Regions from separate parts of the Pseudoalteromonas sp. CR1 genome, predicted to be linked through region 2. Evidence: predicted binding sites of a transcription regulator. Region 2 holds the regulator's gene; each other region holds the start of a gene.

Region 1 (5,616 bases), on a different contig from region 2:
CACATATTTTCCAGTAGTAAAAGTGTAGAAATACTAATGGTAATTTAATAATATGGAGTAAGATTATAAAGCCTTAGTTTCTGTTAGCTTAAATTATTGAGCCGACCTTAACTCCTACCTCTGCGATTTAATATGATATTTAAATTCACCAAAAACTGGCTCTCTCCAAATTTTGTTATAGTTGTTTTGTTTTCAATAATATCCATGATCTCTACCTATTACTTAAATGACTCTGACTCTGTGAAGATAAAGGCTGCTTTGTTTGTTTCTCCTCTTTTCTATTTAACAGCGCTCTATTATTTTTTGCACTTATTAACAACCCCCAATGAAATTACTTTAGGAAACAACAGTATCGAAATTGATGGTAAAGTTTATTTGTTAGGTTTAAATAATAGATGTAGTGTTTCATTTAATAAAGCATCACAGGCTGAATTCGAAATAACCATAAACAATAAAAAGACCGTCACAACATCTTTTTTTTACAAGTATGATTTTAATAAGGAAGAACTTATCAGCTATTACACTGATAATGAATATGTGTTTGCACGCTCAATGGCATTAAATTAATGGGTAGAAACACCCGACTTTAATTAAAAACACATTTAATTTTTTTTCATTGATCGTATAACTAACCTAGACTTTCAATTGACGAAATAAACCGATCGCTTCTTGCCCATAGTAGCTCTTACCTATTTGCTTTAACTATTATAAGTTGGATAAAACTATCCTCATATTAATAAGTAAAGCCCAATTGCAACTCAATATGCATAGAAAATATAACAAAGCATTTCAATATAGCTTTTTATATAACTGAGATATTGTTTTTTCAGCGGGATAACAATAAAACTTTTAATATACCTCTTTTTGTTGCCGCTTACTTTTTCGTGCGTCATAATCTAGCGCCTTATTTATTATCGGACTTTTTATGAACTGGCTTGCGCAATTACCGACTCAACGAACACCTTGGCTTTTATTTTCTGCGATTGTTTTTTTGCTAGAAGTAACTGCATTGTTTTTTCAATACAATATGGGGTTAGCGCCTTGCATTATGTGCATTTATCAACGAACCGCGGTATTAGGATTGCTTGGCGCGGGTATTGTTGGGTCAATTAATCCACAAAGCAAAATAATGCGTATAGTTGCTTATATTGCTTGGGGAGTATCGAGCATTTGGGGGTATTTAATTGCCCGTGAGCACATAGATATGCAAACAACCACCGATCCATTTGCGTTTAGCTGTGAATTTGAGCCTAATTTTCCATCGTTTATGCCGTTGCATGAATGGATACCAAGCTTTTTTGAAGCCACTGGCGATTGCGGTAACATAGATTGGGAGTTTTTATCGCTTAGCATGCCTGCTTGGATGGAAGTTATTTTTGCACTTTTTGCACTGGCATTTTGTATTGTATTGGGTAGTCGATTAATACTAAAAAGAACGGTTTAATAATTATGTTTACATTTTTTTCTAGCCAACTTAAACAGTTGCAGCATTTAAAAATACGCGAGAGGCAGCTTGTTATAGCACGGTCTTTATCAATGTTGTCGCCAACAGACCGTGTATTACTCCGTATTATCAAAATATTGCTATTAAGCCCATTATTTTTAATATTTACCCTTTTTGAAGGTTGGTTAATTATTCCCTTTTTACTATTAGGTGGACTTTTTTATCCGTTATTAACCGCCCCTGTTGATATTAATTTTGCACGAAGAAACCTAGACGAGGCACTACAACAACATGAAAAGGGCGCTTAGCGCCCTTTTTTTAAAGTTTAACTTTACCTTCTAACTTGCTCATTACTTTTTTACCTATCCCCTTCACCTTGGCTAAATCCTCAAGGCTTGTAAATACACCATTTTCATCTCGGTAATTTACTATTGCTTGTGCTTTTTTCTTACCAATTCCAGGCAGTTTGGCTAACATTTTAGCATCTGCACTATTAATGCTTACCGCCTCGATTTGAGCCATAGAGTTGCTTACTTCAGGTAATTGCGCGTAAGAGGTCGTAACGGGTAGGATACTTAATAAGCTTGCTATAAGTAAAATTTTAAAGGTTTTCATTTTATCGTCCTTATTGTCCATTTTAGAACATATTTATTTTAATTATTAGGAACCCAAAAATAACAAACGCGAGGCTAGCCACTTTGGAGGTACCTAAATGCATTATCACTTTTCTCCGAAATCCTTAAAATGCAGCTGGTACAACCAAGTGATATATTAAATAAAGTTAAGTTACCGTTTTTTGTCAAATTTAAGACACTTAAAAATTACAACTCTGCGCTTGCATATTTACTTGCAAACCTTTACTGTATATAAAAACAGTAATCTTATGGTTTTTATAAACCACAGTGCCAAGCAAGTTTGCAGGAGAAATCATGGCTGTTGTTGTTAAATATGTTGTAGAACGAAACGGAGTCGAACGCATGACGTTTACTACTAAAAAAGAAGCTGATGCCTATGACAAAATGCTAGACATAGCAGAATCACTTGAGCTGATGCTAGAAAAAGTAGACGTGCCATTAAGTGAGCAACAAATAGAATCGCTTGCGTTAGAAATAGCAAAAAGCAAAGACGACTTTATGTCGGTGCTTAAAGGTGCCAAAGAACCTGCTACTGCTAAAGCGGTAAGTAAAAATAAAAAGTCAGATAACGTTGCATCGATAGACGATAACAACGCCAAACAAGCAAGCTAAATATTTTGCAAAAAGAAAGGGAGCAACTTAGTTGCTCCCTTTTTTATAGCTTTTATAAAAACAAATATTAATTAAAGCTCTTTCTCTACTTCATCAAATAACGTTGTTATATCTGAATTAGGCTCATTGGTTGCTAAACTTACAACTACAATAGCAATACTCGCGAGTATAAAGCCTGGGACAATTTCGTACATTACGCTACTTAAACTTTCACCATTGATTGTGAACGGGCCGTAAATCCATAGTAAAACGGTAACCGCACCCACAACCATCCCCGAAAGCGCACCCGCAAAGTTCATACGTTTCCAGTAAAGGCTAAACAATACAAGCGGCCCAAATGCAGCACCAAAGCCTGCCCACGCATTACTTACTAAATCTAAAATAGAGCTGTCTCTATCGTACGCTAGGTAAATAGCGAGTATTGCAACAATAGACACGCTAATGCGCCCTACCAGTACAAGCTCTGCGTCGCTGGCTTCTTTACGTAAAAATGTTTTGTAAAAATCTTCAGTTAGTGAGCTTGAACTTACTAATAGCTGAGATGAAATTGTGCTCATAATTGCAGCTAATATTGCAGCAAGTAAAAAGCCAGCAATAAGTGGGTGAAACAAGAGCTCTGAAAGGATCAGGAATATAGTTTCAGGATCATCCACTACTATATTATTCTCGTACGTATAAGCCGCACCAAAAATACCTGTACCTACAGCGCCTATTGCAGCAACAATCATCCAAGACATACCAATACGACGCGCTGTTGGCATATCTTTAACACTGCGCACCGACATAAAACGCACAATTATATGTGGTTGCCCAAAGTAACCCAGGCCCCACGCCATTGCTGAAATAATACCTAGCGCAGACCCTGCACCTATCCAACTAAGCATGTCTGGGTTAACGCTGTTTAAGGTTGACTGCAATGGTTGATCTAATAATGAATAAGCAACAGCGGGCACTAAAATAAGTGCAATAAACATAATACAGCCTTGTACGAAGTCAGTTAAGCTAACCGCTAAAAAGCCGCCAAAGAGTGTATACAAAACAACAACACCCGTTGTGATATAAAGCCCCATTTCGTAGCTTAAGCCAAATGAGCTTTCAAATAGTTTACCACCGGCAACAACGCCTGATGAGGTATACAGTGTGAAGAACACAATAATTACAACAGCCGATACAACACGAAGTAAATTTGATTTATCGTTAAATCGGTTAGAAAAGTAATCAGGGATGGTAATAGAGTCATTCGCTTTTTCAGTGTAAACCCTTAAACGCGGTGCAACTAAAAAGTAGTTTAACCATGCACCGGCAATTAAGCCAAATGCAATCCATGTGCTACTTAAGCCAGTAACAAACATGGCGCCAGGTAAACCCATTAAAATCCAGCCACTCATATCTGAAGCACCCGCTGAAAGTGCTGCAACACTTGGTGACAAGTTTCTACCACCCAGCATATAACCAGAAACATCACTTGTTGACTGCTTATAGGCATATAAACCAATACCTAGCATAACAACAAAATATAGTGACAATGAAATGATCATTCCTGTTTCCAAATTCGCCTCCATAAAACAATTAAAAGTAGCAGGCTTTTGATCCGAATATTGACTCTTAAAATTTTATAATAAAGTCACTATTAGGATAAAAGCATTCTTTTGGACTATATCATGCCTGCCATAAAAATCTCTATTTGTTGTATTTTCTTAGTTTAAAAATACTCATGTTGAAAACGATTGCTAAAAAAAGCGTTTTAACATGTACAAAATAGCTAAGCGCATTTATTTAATAATGCTATTTCATTATTTAGCAAAATATACAGCATGCTATTTTGTATGTTTTCTAATATATTATTACAATAGCGACTGACTTGACTGACACGGATTTTTTTATGTATTTTTATGCTGCGCGCCAACCTATTTTAAATCGTGATAAAGAGCTTATTGGCTACGAGCTTTTGTTTCGTGATGGCGTGGATAATGTATTCCCCAATATAGATGGTGACGAAGCAACTACGCGCTTAATTGAAGGCAGTCAGTTTAACTTTGGTTTAGAAGACTTAACCGATAACAAGCCTGCTTATATTAACTTTACACTAGAAACCTTACTTAAGGGTTACCCTACCCTATTGGGTAAAGACACCATTGTTGTAGAAATACTTGAAACAATTCAACCCGGTAAACGCTTACTTGCTATTGTTAAAGACCTAAAAGACAAGGGCTATACCATCGCGCTCGATGATTACATTCACCAGCCGGTATGGCGCCACTTTTATCCGTTTATCGATATTATTAAAATCGACTTTTTAACGTGTGATTTAGCAACAATAAAAACCATTATAAAAGAGCTAAAGGCACAACCGCATATAAAGCTTTTAGCAGAAAAAGTAGAAACATATGAAGCATACAGCTTAGCGTTAGAGCTTGGCTTTGATTACTTTCAAGGATTTTTCTTTTCTAAACCAGAAATGGTTAAAAGCAAAGCGCTACCGCCATCAGAAATGGCCCTTGCAGAATTACTCTACCAAACGTCAAGTGTAGAGATGGATCTTAAAAAAATCACCGATGTATTTGAACGTGATGTAAACCTGTCTTACAAACTACTTAGATACTCAAACTCAGCAGCTTTTACACGACGAGCGGAAATAAGCACAATAAAACAAGCGCTTATTGTTTTAGGTGCTCAAGAAATTAAAAAACTGCTCTCTTTGTTATTTGCTGCACAAGTATCGGCTGATAAACCGGTAGAGTTAATTAGATTATCTCTCACGCGCGCTCGCTTTTGTGAACTATTAGCTATTTCACATGGGCAAATGAAAGATACAGGCATGGCGTTTTTAACCGGTATGATGTCGCTAATGGATGCCATTTTAGATGAAAGTATGCAAAGTGTGATGCAAAAGCTTCCTTTATCTAACGACATTAAAGCGGCATT
Region 2 (5,616 bases):
TAAATATTTTGCTGCTTTCCCAGGTGAAACAGACGGCACAGCCTGCATAACTTTATCGAGTTCGCTACTATTTTTTGCGCTAAAAACGACTTCTCGCATTTCTCCGGGTTTTACAACCACACTGTACTCTTTTGATTTCACTTCAAAAGGTGCACCACTTTGCGCATGGGTAGTAAAACTCACGCTGACGTCCCTTGTTTGCTGAACCATAGTACTTTGTTGTGCTTGCTCTAACGATGGCTTCCCATTAAGCCCTGTTAAATCACAAAACACGTCGTATAACGGCACTAAGGCAAACGCAAACGCAAACATACCTATGCTGATAAGTATTAGGCGCTTAAGAAGTGGTGCATGTGTCATTACTTAATTTCCGGTGGTGTTGAAAATGTGTGGTATGGCGCTGGCGAATCAACTTCCCACTCCAGCCCTTCTGCACCATCCCAAACTTTAGCAGGGACTTTTTCGCCACCTCTGGCACATTTAAAAACAACCACCACAAACAACAGTTGAGATAAACCAAATGCAAAGCCACCAATACTTATAATTGCGTTGAAGTCTGCAAATTGCAGTGCATAGTCCGGAATACGACGAGGCATACCAGCTAATCCCACAAAATGCATTGGGAAAAACAGCACATTTACACTGACTAACGACAACCAAAAGTGCCATTTAGCCAACGTGATATTAAACATATTGCCGGTCCATTTGGGCAGCCAGTAATAAGCACCGGCCATGATTGAAAATACCGCACCGGTCACTAATACATAGTGAAAATGAGCCACTACAAAATAAGTATCGTGGTATTGAAAGTCGGCGGGGGTAATAGCAAGCATCAACCCTGAAAAACCACCTAATGTAAACAACACTATAAAGGCAATACTGAACATCATAGGCACTTCAAAGCTAATCGAACCGCGCCACATGGTGGCTACCCAATTAAATACTTTAACGCCAGTGGGTACCGATATCAGCATTGTTGAATACATAAAAAATAGCTCTGCAGCTACCGGCATACCGGTGGTGAACATGTGATGCGCCCACACAATAAAGCTCAGCAATGCTATAGATGACGTGGCATAAACCATTGATGCATAACCAAATAGCTTTTTACGCGAGAAAGTAGGCACTATGGTTGAAATAATACCGAAGGCAGGCAAAATCATGATGTAAACTTCAGGGTGACCAAAAAACCAAAATATATGCTGAAACATCACCGGATCGCCACCGCCGGCAGCATCAAAAAAGCTAGTCGCAAAATATTTATCGGTTAAAACCATGGTCACCGCGCCTGCCAAAACAGGCATAACAGCAATGAGCAAAAATGCCGTTATTAGCCATGTCCATACAAACAGAGGGAGTTTCATCCACGTCATACCAGGAGCGCGTAAGTTAACTATAGTAACCACCACGTTAATAGCCCCCATAATCGAGCTAATGCCCATTATGTGCACAGCAAATACAAATAAGGCAGTATTGTCATTACTGTATGTGGTTGAAAGCGGAGCATAAAAAGTCCAGCCAAAAGCAGGGCCCCCTCCAGGCATAAATAAAGACGCAAGCAAAATTAAAAATGCGAAAGGTAAAATCCAAAAACTCCAGTTGTTCATTCTAGGTAATGCCATATCTGGCGCACCTATCATTAACGGTATCATCCAATTGGCTAATCCCGTAAAAGCCGGCATAACGGCACCAAACACCATTATTAAACCGTGAACTGTGGTCATTTGATTAAAAAAGTGAGGGTCGACTAACTGTAATCCTGGCTGAAATAACTCGGCCCTGATCACCATAGCCATTGCGCCACCAATTAAAAACATGGTCAGCGAAAATATTAAATATAAGCTACCAATATCTTTATGATTAGTTGTATAAAGCCAGCGTTTAAAGCCTTTAGCTGGGTGATGAGCATGGTGCGCTTCGTTGGCATTAGGTTGTTCTGCTATGCTACTCATTAGTTAGCCTCCGCGTCGGCATCAAGTGCTGCTTGAATCTCACTAGGCTGAATAACATCACCGGTATCATTACCCCATGCATTGCGCTTGTAAGTAATAACCGCAGCCAATTGTTTTATAGATAACTGCTTGGCAAATGATTGCATTGCCGTACCTGGGCTACCATAAATAAGTATGTCTATATGACCTTTTATATCTCCAAGTACAATTGGGCTGCCTTTAAGCGCCGGAAATACGCCCGGCAATCCCATACCTGTAGGCTGATGACACGCGGCACAACTTGCCATGTATACCTGAGCACCCAGCTCCATTAACTCTTCTTTTGGTAATGTTTGATCAAGTAAAGCTGCATCAGCTAAAGCAGCTTTTTGTTTAGCTTGTTTAGCGTCGGCAAGCCATACTTTAAAATCAGCTTCAGATTTAGCCTCAACTACAACAGGCATAAATCCATGATCTTTACCACACAGCTCAGCACACTGGCCTCGGTAAATCCCTTCTTCGTTTATGTTGGTCCATGTTTCGTTAATAAAGCCCGGATTTGCGTCTTTTTTAACGGCAAAGTCTGGTACCCACCAAGAGTGAATAACATCATCTGAGGTCATTAAAAAACGAATTTTTTTATTAATTGGCAGTACGAGGGGTTTATCTACCTCAAGCAAATAATTTGGGTTTTTATCTGCTAAATTGGTAATTTCATCTTGAGAGGTTGCAAGCATTGAGTAAAACTCTACGTCTTCTCCCATGTATTCATAATGCCATTTCCACTGCGAGCCAGTCACTTTAATTGTTAAGTCGGCTTTACTGGCATCTTCCATCGCTATTAACGTTTTTGTAGCTGGCACTGCCATCGCAATTAATATAACAAATGGTATAGCAGTCCAAAGAATTTCTACTTTAGTACTTTCGTGGAATTGAGCGGGAACCGCCCCTTTAGATTTTCGATGATGAATGAGTGCCCAAAGCATGATGGCAAACACTATTATTCCAATTACACAACATATAAAAAATATGGTCATGTGTAATTCGTAAACATTTTCACTTATATCTGTAACGCCCTTGCGCATATTATATTGGCTGTTGGCCAACGCTAACTGCGGAAAAACACACAATATAAGCCACAAGGTACAACTAAGTTTACCCATGTGACGACTCCTTTGATGCTGTTGCTAGTGCAAAGCGAAGAGGCATACGGCTTAAACGCCAATTCGTTATTTTTATTTTTGTATTAATGCCATTTGATTTATAAAAAAAATTGGCATTCACTGCGCTAGCAACAAATTTATTGTGTGTGCTCAAAACTTAAAAGCGATGAGTATTGCCAGCGTCAGTTCATTAACAATTAGTTAATATTTAACCAGCATGCAAGTTTTTTGTATTAAAAACAAACAATAAATATGTAAAAAGTAGAGAGTTGATTTAGTTTAGCGTAGAAAAAAGTAGCTAAAATCGAGAGTTAGTAAGGGCTGAGAATGAAATAAGGAGTATGAATAAAAAAAACAAATTTAAAAAAATAAAAATGCGCACCAAAATAGTGCGCAATTTATAAAATAAGGTAAAGCTACATCCAGTCTGCGTTACGAATAACACCCACTGCCAAGCCTTCAATGTTGAATGACTCAGTTTCAAGGTCGACCTTAATTGGTGCAAACTCGTCATTTTCGGCATGAAGTAATACCTGACGACCTGCCTTTTCAATACGTTTTACTGTTACATCGTCATCAACACGAGCAACCACAACTTGACCATTTTCAGCCACTTGTGTTTTATGTACAGCAAGTAAGTCGCCATCCATAATGCCTATATCTTTCATACTCATACCATTTACGCGCAGTAAAAAGTCAGCAGCTGGTTTAAACATTAATGGATCAATTTTACAGTGGCTCTCAACATGCTCTTGCGCCAAAATGGGTGAGCCTGCCGCAACTCGGCCAATAAGCGGTAAACCTAATTGCTCCGGTTCCTCTTCTTCAACAAGTTGAATCCCTCGGCTTGCGCCTGGCTTCATTTTAATCACCCCTTTTTTGGCAAGGGCTTTTAAATGTTCTTCAGCGGCATTTGCACTTTTAAACCCTAACGTTTGTGCTATTTCAGCACGTGTAGGCGGCATACCAGTGTCTTTAATAAACACTTTAATTAATTCGAGTATTTGAGCTTGGCGTTTAGTTAATGGGCGCATACAACTGGTTTTCCATACAGTACATTTAACTGTGAGTATATACAGTTAAATAAAAATCGCAAATTTAAATTACCCGTTCAAATAGCCAAATTACTTCCGTACGTGTACATTTTAGGTGCTTTCTAAAATAGCCTATAAAAATAGTAACTTGCTTCATTAAATTTAAAGGAATCTATATGAGTATTTGGCATCAACCGATTACATTAGCACTGTGTAAACAATTAGACGAAGGGATTAGTGGCCAAGGTACCCTAATGAAAACCATGGGAATAGAAATAACAGAGATAGGCGATGACTACTTAGTCGCAACTATGCCTGCAATCCCTGCACATCATAATCCTATTGGCATGGTTCATGGCGGCGCTAACGTTGTACTGGCAGAAACGGTAGCCAGCTATGCTGCTAATTTTGTTGTCGATTTCACAAAATTTTACTGTGTTGGGCAAGAAATAAGTGCAAGCCATTTAAAGGCTTCTCGTAATGGTACATTAACGGCAACAGCACGCGCATTTCATATTGGAAAACGTAGCTCAGTATGGGAAATAAAAATCACAAATAGCCGTAACGAACTGTGCTGCGTATCAAAAATGACCGCAGCAGTTGTTGAACGAAAAGCGTAGGTTACTTCTCGAGAGGGTAAATTGTTATTTCTATACCCGCGCCAATAGCAGATATACGAAGTAGTGTATCTGCATGCAAAGCTTGATTAAAACACTTTGGCGATGTGCCTGACTCAAATCCTATATCAAACGTTCTGCGTGAACAGCTTAACCATTGCTTTAATGCATTGCGTGAACACGATTCAATAAGCTCACAAATATGGTTTATTGCTTTGTCTGGTGATTTAACATCGCCAGCTACCTCAATACGCGCTAATTGACGGTATTCGTCTTTGTCATAATGTAAAATCGTTGCGACTTTTTTTAGGTCGGCCACCAGCACACTAATATCTTGTTTTGACTCAAGCTCTAGATCTACATTTAAAAATTGAATTTCCGACATTGTTTCGTATTTATCCTCTAATGGTTACCTTGCAAACTTTAACGCAGTTTTATCGTTATACCAAATCAACACCCTATAAATAGACACTTTATCAGTTAATATTCTTATTTTAGAGTGTTATTGCTACTTACTATTCGCGCTAGTGTGCTGCAACTCAGTTTTAATGCACTAGTGCGACATTTTGTCGCACCCACCTTGCCTACCATTCGCGTAAAATGTTTATTAAAAATAATAAGATAAACACCTATGAAAAAAATATTTAAGCCAGCACGTAAACTTCATAAATGGTTAGGCTACCTATTAGGAATACAAATACTAGCTTGGTTGCTTGGCGGTTTAGTGATGAGCGCTATTCCGCTTGAAAAAGTACATGGTAAACACCTAGCAACACGCACTCTAGCCAACCCTTTTAAAAGCCATAGTTACGTCGCATCAATTGATGATATCGCAACCAAAGTAACCAATCCGACTAAAATAACCTTCACA
Region 3 (5,616 bases), on a different contig from region 2:
AATATAATTGATGTTGAAATGAAATTCTCAGGTGGGTGGGTTATCACTCAAACAATAGTTCCTGGAAAACCCTTTGTTTTTACTAAAGGCAATGATGATTTTTTGCAAAGTATAAATATCACAATTAACCCGTTTGATGGGCTAAAAAACGTATAACAAGTCCGTCAAACAAAGGACACAAAACAGCAGGCTGTGCTCCTTTGTCGCAAATTTTAGCCTGCTATCTTATGCCGTTTACGGCAAGCGATAGGCATTCACGATGGTTCGCGAAAACACTTATATCAAAATTAAACCTAAAGAAGTTCCAGAACCAGAATCATTTGATGAAAAAGAAGTTTACGCGTTTTTTGGTTTGGCTTCATATGCGGCACAATGTTTAGAAAAAGCCTTGGTGAATTTAGCTTTTACATACACTCTCACTGGTAAAAATATAGTGTCTCAAGAAGAATGGGATGCTCTTTTTGAAGGCATAAATAAAAATACATTTGGTCGCTTGTTGGGGATGGTAAAAAAGAGCTTAGTACCTCTGATGAGGTGTTAGTGGAATTGAAACAAGCTTTAGATAAAAGGAATTGGTTAGCTCATGACTATTTTTTTGATTCAATTGGTCAATTTCATACTAAGTTAGGGCGTATGAAAATGATTAAAGAATTAACTGAATTGATAAAGCTATTCAATAAATGGGACCAGTTTATTGAAGGTGTCTACTTACACATCTGGCAACAGCATGGTTTAACAGAAGAGGCTGTTTCAAGGGAAATAGAAAAGCTCAAGGCGGAAAGTGCCTAAAAAAAGTTTCAACAGAGGACGCAAAAAGCTTGGTCCAAGTGCCTGTTAAGCGGGTGTTACGAACGTCTGCAATTGGCACAAAGCGGAATATTTTGAGCTAAAGTTTATTTACTAAAAGCGAGACGTTCATTTATTAGATTTTACATATTAGATGAATGTTCTGGTCTAATTCCATTCAATACTTGGTTTATCTAACCTAGCTCAATCACAATCTATGATTGGAATATCTGACCAACGGGTTGTGTAATGGGGCGATAAAAAAGCTCGTTTCATGCTCCATGATTTTGTGAGCTTTTCACTTCCTAAAGATAAAGTGCCAACACCATAACGTTTATTTATAGCATCTAAGCACGCCATTACTTCTGGGTTATCTTTACTCACAGAAAACATATCTGCTTGTTGAAATAACTCACTTTCTAATTCTATTGCGCCAATACCGCAGCGATAAAAGCGCGTGTTAGCCTTATAAATATCATCAATAACATCTGAAACAGCACTGGCTATAACACTGGTATCTGATGTAGGTATAGGAAAATCATAGAGCAATGATTTCTTATAATACAGGTCTTCGTGTGGCGAGCTTGCAGCGAATATAACAAGTCGTTTTGCTAATGATTGTTGCTTTCTTAGTTTACGACCTACAATTGCTGCGTGTGTTACGAGGGCTGATTTTAATGTATTTAATTCACTTACTCTTTCCCCGAAACTTCTCGTTGAGTAGATTTCTTTTTTATTCTGTTTTACTTCATCCCAACTTAAGCAGGCGATGCCGTTAAGCTCACTTACGGTCCTCTCAACAACAACGCTAAACATGCGTCGCATTTCTTTAGGGTTTTGATTCGCTAAATCCCATGCACTTTTAATTCCCATCACCTTGAGTTTTCTACCGAGTCGAGAGCCAATACCCCAGACATCGGTAACATCCATACGCATCAGGACTTCCTGGCGTGAGATATCATCGTGAATAACAGCAACCCCGTTATAACCAGAGAGTTTTTTTGCCGCATGGTTGGCTGCTTTAGCTAACGTAGGCGTAATGCCAAAGCCTACACCAACAGGCAATCCTGTCTCACGCCATACAGCTCGTCGTATTGTGTGTCCGTAGTCAGCCCAGTCATCAATGATTTTAGAAAAACCAGTAAAACGTAAAAATGACTCATCAATACTATAAACATAATGGTCATCACAAAAACGATTAATGACCGTCATCATTCTCTCACTCAAATCAGCGTAGAGTTCATAATTTGAAGAGCGCACGACGACATTATGCTGCTCTAAATAGGGTCTAATTTTGAAGTAAGGTTCAAATTTCGGGATATTAAGCTTTCTAGCAATAGGGCATATTGCACAAATACACCCATCGTTATTTGTTAGAACAACAACGGGTTTAAAGCGAATGGATGGGTCAAATACCTTCTCCGCACTGGCATAAAATGCCACTGCATCTACGAGGGCAAACATCGATTCACTTCAGCTTTATTTCTGTGTAGGCGGATGCTCGCAGTAACGACACCCTCGAGCTTAAAGTCATCATCATTAGAAATATAAACAGACTTATAATCTTTAGAGGCAGAGATAAGTAAGCGCTTCGACTTATCTATGATTTTACAAACAAACGAACCGTTATAACTAGCAACAATAATATCGCCGGTACTTACATCCTCAGCTCTATCAATGACTAGTAAGTCACCATCGAATATTCCTACTTCTTGCATGGATTGCCCAGAAGCGATACCAATAAAAGTGGCATTCGGGTGTTTGATGATTAGCTCATCAATTGAAATACCGAGCTCTACATATTCTGCGGCAGGAGATTCAAAGCCGGTAATGCCAGCTTCTATAAAAATTGGAATAACGAACATACACACCTCAAGCACTGTTTATATATACAGTGTAATTTAAGGTTCAAATTATGCCAAGGTTCTTTTTGTGAGACGATAGTTTAATTAGAGCTGATATAAGCATGTTTTAGACTTAAAGATGAAAAACCCATTTAATAACAATTAGTAAAATCAACATCGGTTTGTTAAAATTTCATAAAGGAATTATGAGCTTACTCAAAGCTTATTTTAATTATGGAATAATTTACTGATGACTTTATTTAAAAACACTATTGTATCTTTTCTGATACTTAGCTTTATTACTGGTTGTTCAGCCTCTAGACACGCCATCATTGCCGGTGACTCTGAATTAACAGATGCTCAAGTGTGTCGAAATTACCTTGATGATAAAGATATCCTCGCTAAAAGTTACACCGCCGAAAATACTGATGAAGCGAACTATATCTACGCGCTTAACAGAGAAGTTAAATATAGAGCACTCACTCAATACAAATGTGAGATATTAGCTGCACAAGACAGAAAAGAAATCGCTCAAGGCGTTGTTGCTGCTGTCGTTGCGGTAGGTGTCGTCGTTTTAGCTGTTGCTGCGGCAGGAGCTGGCGGGTCAAATAACTATTCTTCTGGTTATGCATGGGACCAGTTTTATGATGGTAACTACAACTTAGTCTGGCGCTGTCGAGATAAGTCTACGGGCCAATTTGCATATAACAGCGCTTGCTCTGGGCAGTATCAAAATGACAATACATGGACTGGGAAGTAGCTTTCTCATTAAATTTTAAAAGCATAATATCTGTGCTCTACAATTAAAATTGTCAGTCACCACATATGAGAACTAGCTTATTAACTCATTTATTACATGTGACATATTTAAACTGAAATAGGTACCAAGAATCATAATGAAAGCATCCATAATTACACTGTTAGCAACACTAATCTTCTCTGCACCCTCTTCAGCAAATCAAGAAATCGACTCATTTAGCAAAGCGAAACGACTTCTAGAAAAGCAGGTTTATAACAACCACCGCATTACACTTTATTGTGGTGCGACATTTGACGTTAATAAAAAAGTAACCGCACCGAAGGGCTTTTCTACAACAAAGTACGTCAAACGAGCTAAAAAAATTGAATGGGAACATGTTGTTCCAGCAGAAAACTTTGGTCGTACTTTTAGCGAATGGCGAGATGGACATAAGCAGTGTGTGAATAGTAAGGGGAAGTCATTTAAAGGGCGACGATGTGCAGAGAAAGTAAATACGGAATACCGTTTTATGCAAGCTGATATGTTCAACCTTTATCCGGCCATTGGCGCTGTGAATGCGCTAAGAAGTAATCATAACTTTACCATGCTTCCAGCGGCTAAAAGCGATTTCGGGCGTTGTGTGATGAAAATAGACGACAGAAAAGCTGAGCCACCTGAAATGGCTAGAGGGCAAATTGCACGTACTTATCTGTATATGGAGAACACTTATAAACGATACAGCATGAGTAAAGCACAGCGCCAACTAATGAATGCGTGGGATAGAATGTATCCTGTTGATGCTTGGGAGTGCACTAGAGCTGAGAAGATTTCAAAGCTACAAAAGAACCAAAATAATGTAGTTAAAAGTCGTTGTGAGACTAAAGGTCTCTAACTATGTTGTCCTATAGTGGATTGGACTTCCTAACTATCATTAGATGTAGTAGCTCATATCCGATCCTACAGTTTAAAAGAACGGGTTTAGACTTCGCCTGACAGGCGGTTTTGAGCGATAAGCGGTCAGTCAAGTGAGTCGTCATTAATTAGGAAAGAATAAGAGGATACTTTCCTCTTTTCTACATGACGAAATAACCCATCCTAAGCATAATATATATAGCTAGCAATAACTTATGCTTTTTGCTATTAATAGAAGACCATAAAATAAGGACGTTTTCGCGCTAAAATGGGGAAAGTGTCCTCTGATAAAGTTTTTACATGCCAAGGAGATATCGTGGCTTTTACTAAAAAATTAGAATTTGGAAATTACACTCTAAAATTTGGTGAAGATAAGGTTCTGCTAGATCTTTTTAATGAAGTTGTGATGCCTTCGTTTCATGAGATGAAATACATTAGAAGCCTGAAGGAAAAAGGCGAGTATTTCTTCTTAGATACAAAGCTAATTAAACTTGATGAAAATCCAGAAGCCCCTGTGCTTGGCATTTCTGGAAAGATTGTTAAAAATACTAAGCTCAAGCGTGATCAGATATTTCGTGAGGATGGAGGGTTAATTGAGGATAAAGTTGAGCTTGAAACAGCCCCAAGCTCGACTTTCTTGCTAATTCTCAATACGCATAGGTTGATTCTTTGTAAAGAAGTTCCAGGTGCTCCAACTATTTCAAACTTTCAAAGTACTAGCCAATACTGCTTAAAACAACAACACAACAAATTCATAGAAGATGAGTTTGAAGAAGCAAAAAAAAGGAAGGAAGAAAACCCAAAAGTTGAACGAGTAACGAAAAAATCTTTAGTAAACAGGCACCCTTACCCAATCCTTCGTATCACGCCATTGTCAGACAAAGAGTCTTTAAAAGATTTTGTTACTCGTTTAAAGCATATAGATAAGGTTTCTATTAAGTTGCTTCCAACTAATAGAGAAGAAATTGATAATGATGATTTTTGGTCTGACTTTGGCCGACGCCGAGAAGAAATGAATAGTAAGGCTGCAAAAGTTGAATTCTCTAACCCCAAAGAGGGTTTGGAAGGAGATAAGGTTTATGAACAAGCTAGCGCAGCATCTGGATTAGGTAACTCTGAAGTAAAGCTTAAAGGCTATGACGAGCAGGGCGATACAATCAACGGCAGTAATGATGACTTTAGTTTAACAGTTGAGCTTGAGGATTTGCCGCGCGATGCTGAACGAGCTGCGACAGTCAAGTATGGACAATTCAAGCATCTAGTTGCCGAAAATGTTATTAAATTACCTGTTTTAGCCGATGAAGTTATTGCTAAAGTGGTTAGCATATTCCGTGG

Evidence for each region. The regulator LexA, encoded in region 2, represses DNA repair genes until DNA is damaged. The targets are predictions, from matches to a motif close to TACTGTATNNNNATACAGTA.
Region 1: a site for LexA is predicted at 2,303-2,322, ahead of KZZ04_RS08530 (YebG family protein). Genes of this name have one in related genera too.
Region 3: a site for LexA is predicted at 2,664-2,683, ahead of KZZ04_RS07775 (LexA family transcriptional regulator). Genes of this name have one in related genera too.

What each region holds. Positions count from the first base shown of each region.
Region 1 is NZ_JAHXRM010000007.1:119,056-124,671, reverse strand. Features, by position in the region: gene KZZ04_RS08550 (hypothetical protein) at 205-567, shown strand; gene dsbB (disulfide bond formation protein DsbB) at 926-1,444, shown strand; gene KZZ04_RS08540 (hypothetical protein) at 1,450-1,752, shown strand; gene KZZ04_RS08535 (helix-hairpin-helix domain-containing protein) at 1,763-2,059, opposite strand; gene KZZ04_RS08530 (YebG family protein) at 2,374-2,691, shown strand; gene putP (sodium/proline symporter PutP) at 2,763-4,241, opposite strand; gene KZZ04_RS08520 (EAL and HDOD domain-containing protein) at 4,574-5,616, shown strand, end outside.
Region 2 is NZ_JAHXRM010000015.1:32,896-38,511, reverse strand. Features, by position in the region: gene KZZ04_RS13500 (cytochrome c oxidase assembly protein) at 1-360, opposite strand, end outside; gene ctaD (cytochrome c oxidase subunit I) at 360-1,952, opposite strand; gene coxB (cytochrome c oxidase subunit II) at 1,952-3,094, opposite strand; gene lexA (transcriptional repressor LexA) at 3,511-4,128, opposite strand; gene KZZ04_RS13480 (PaaI family thioesterase) at 4,305-4,748, shown strand; gene KZZ04_RS13475 (hypothetical protein) at 4,750-5,130, opposite strand; gene KZZ04_RS13470 (hypothetical protein) at 5,377-5,616, shown strand, end outside.
Region 3 is NZ_JAHXRM010000006.1:151,694-157,309, reverse strand. Features, by position in the region: gene KZZ04_RS07795 (hypothetical protein) at 1-156, shown strand, start outside; gene KZZ04_RS07790 (hypothetical protein) at 260-541, shown strand; gene KZZ04_RS07785 (hypothetical protein) at 541-789, shown strand; gene KZZ04_RS07780 (Y-family DNA polymerase) at 991-2,250, opposite strand; gene KZZ04_RS07775 (LexA family transcriptional regulator) at 2,235-2,651, opposite strand; gene KZZ04_RS07770 (hypothetical protein) at 2,881-3,390, shown strand; gene KZZ04_RS07765 (endonuclease) at 3,527-4,261, shown strand; gene KZZ04_RS07760 (hypothetical protein) at 4,598-5,616, shown strand, end outside.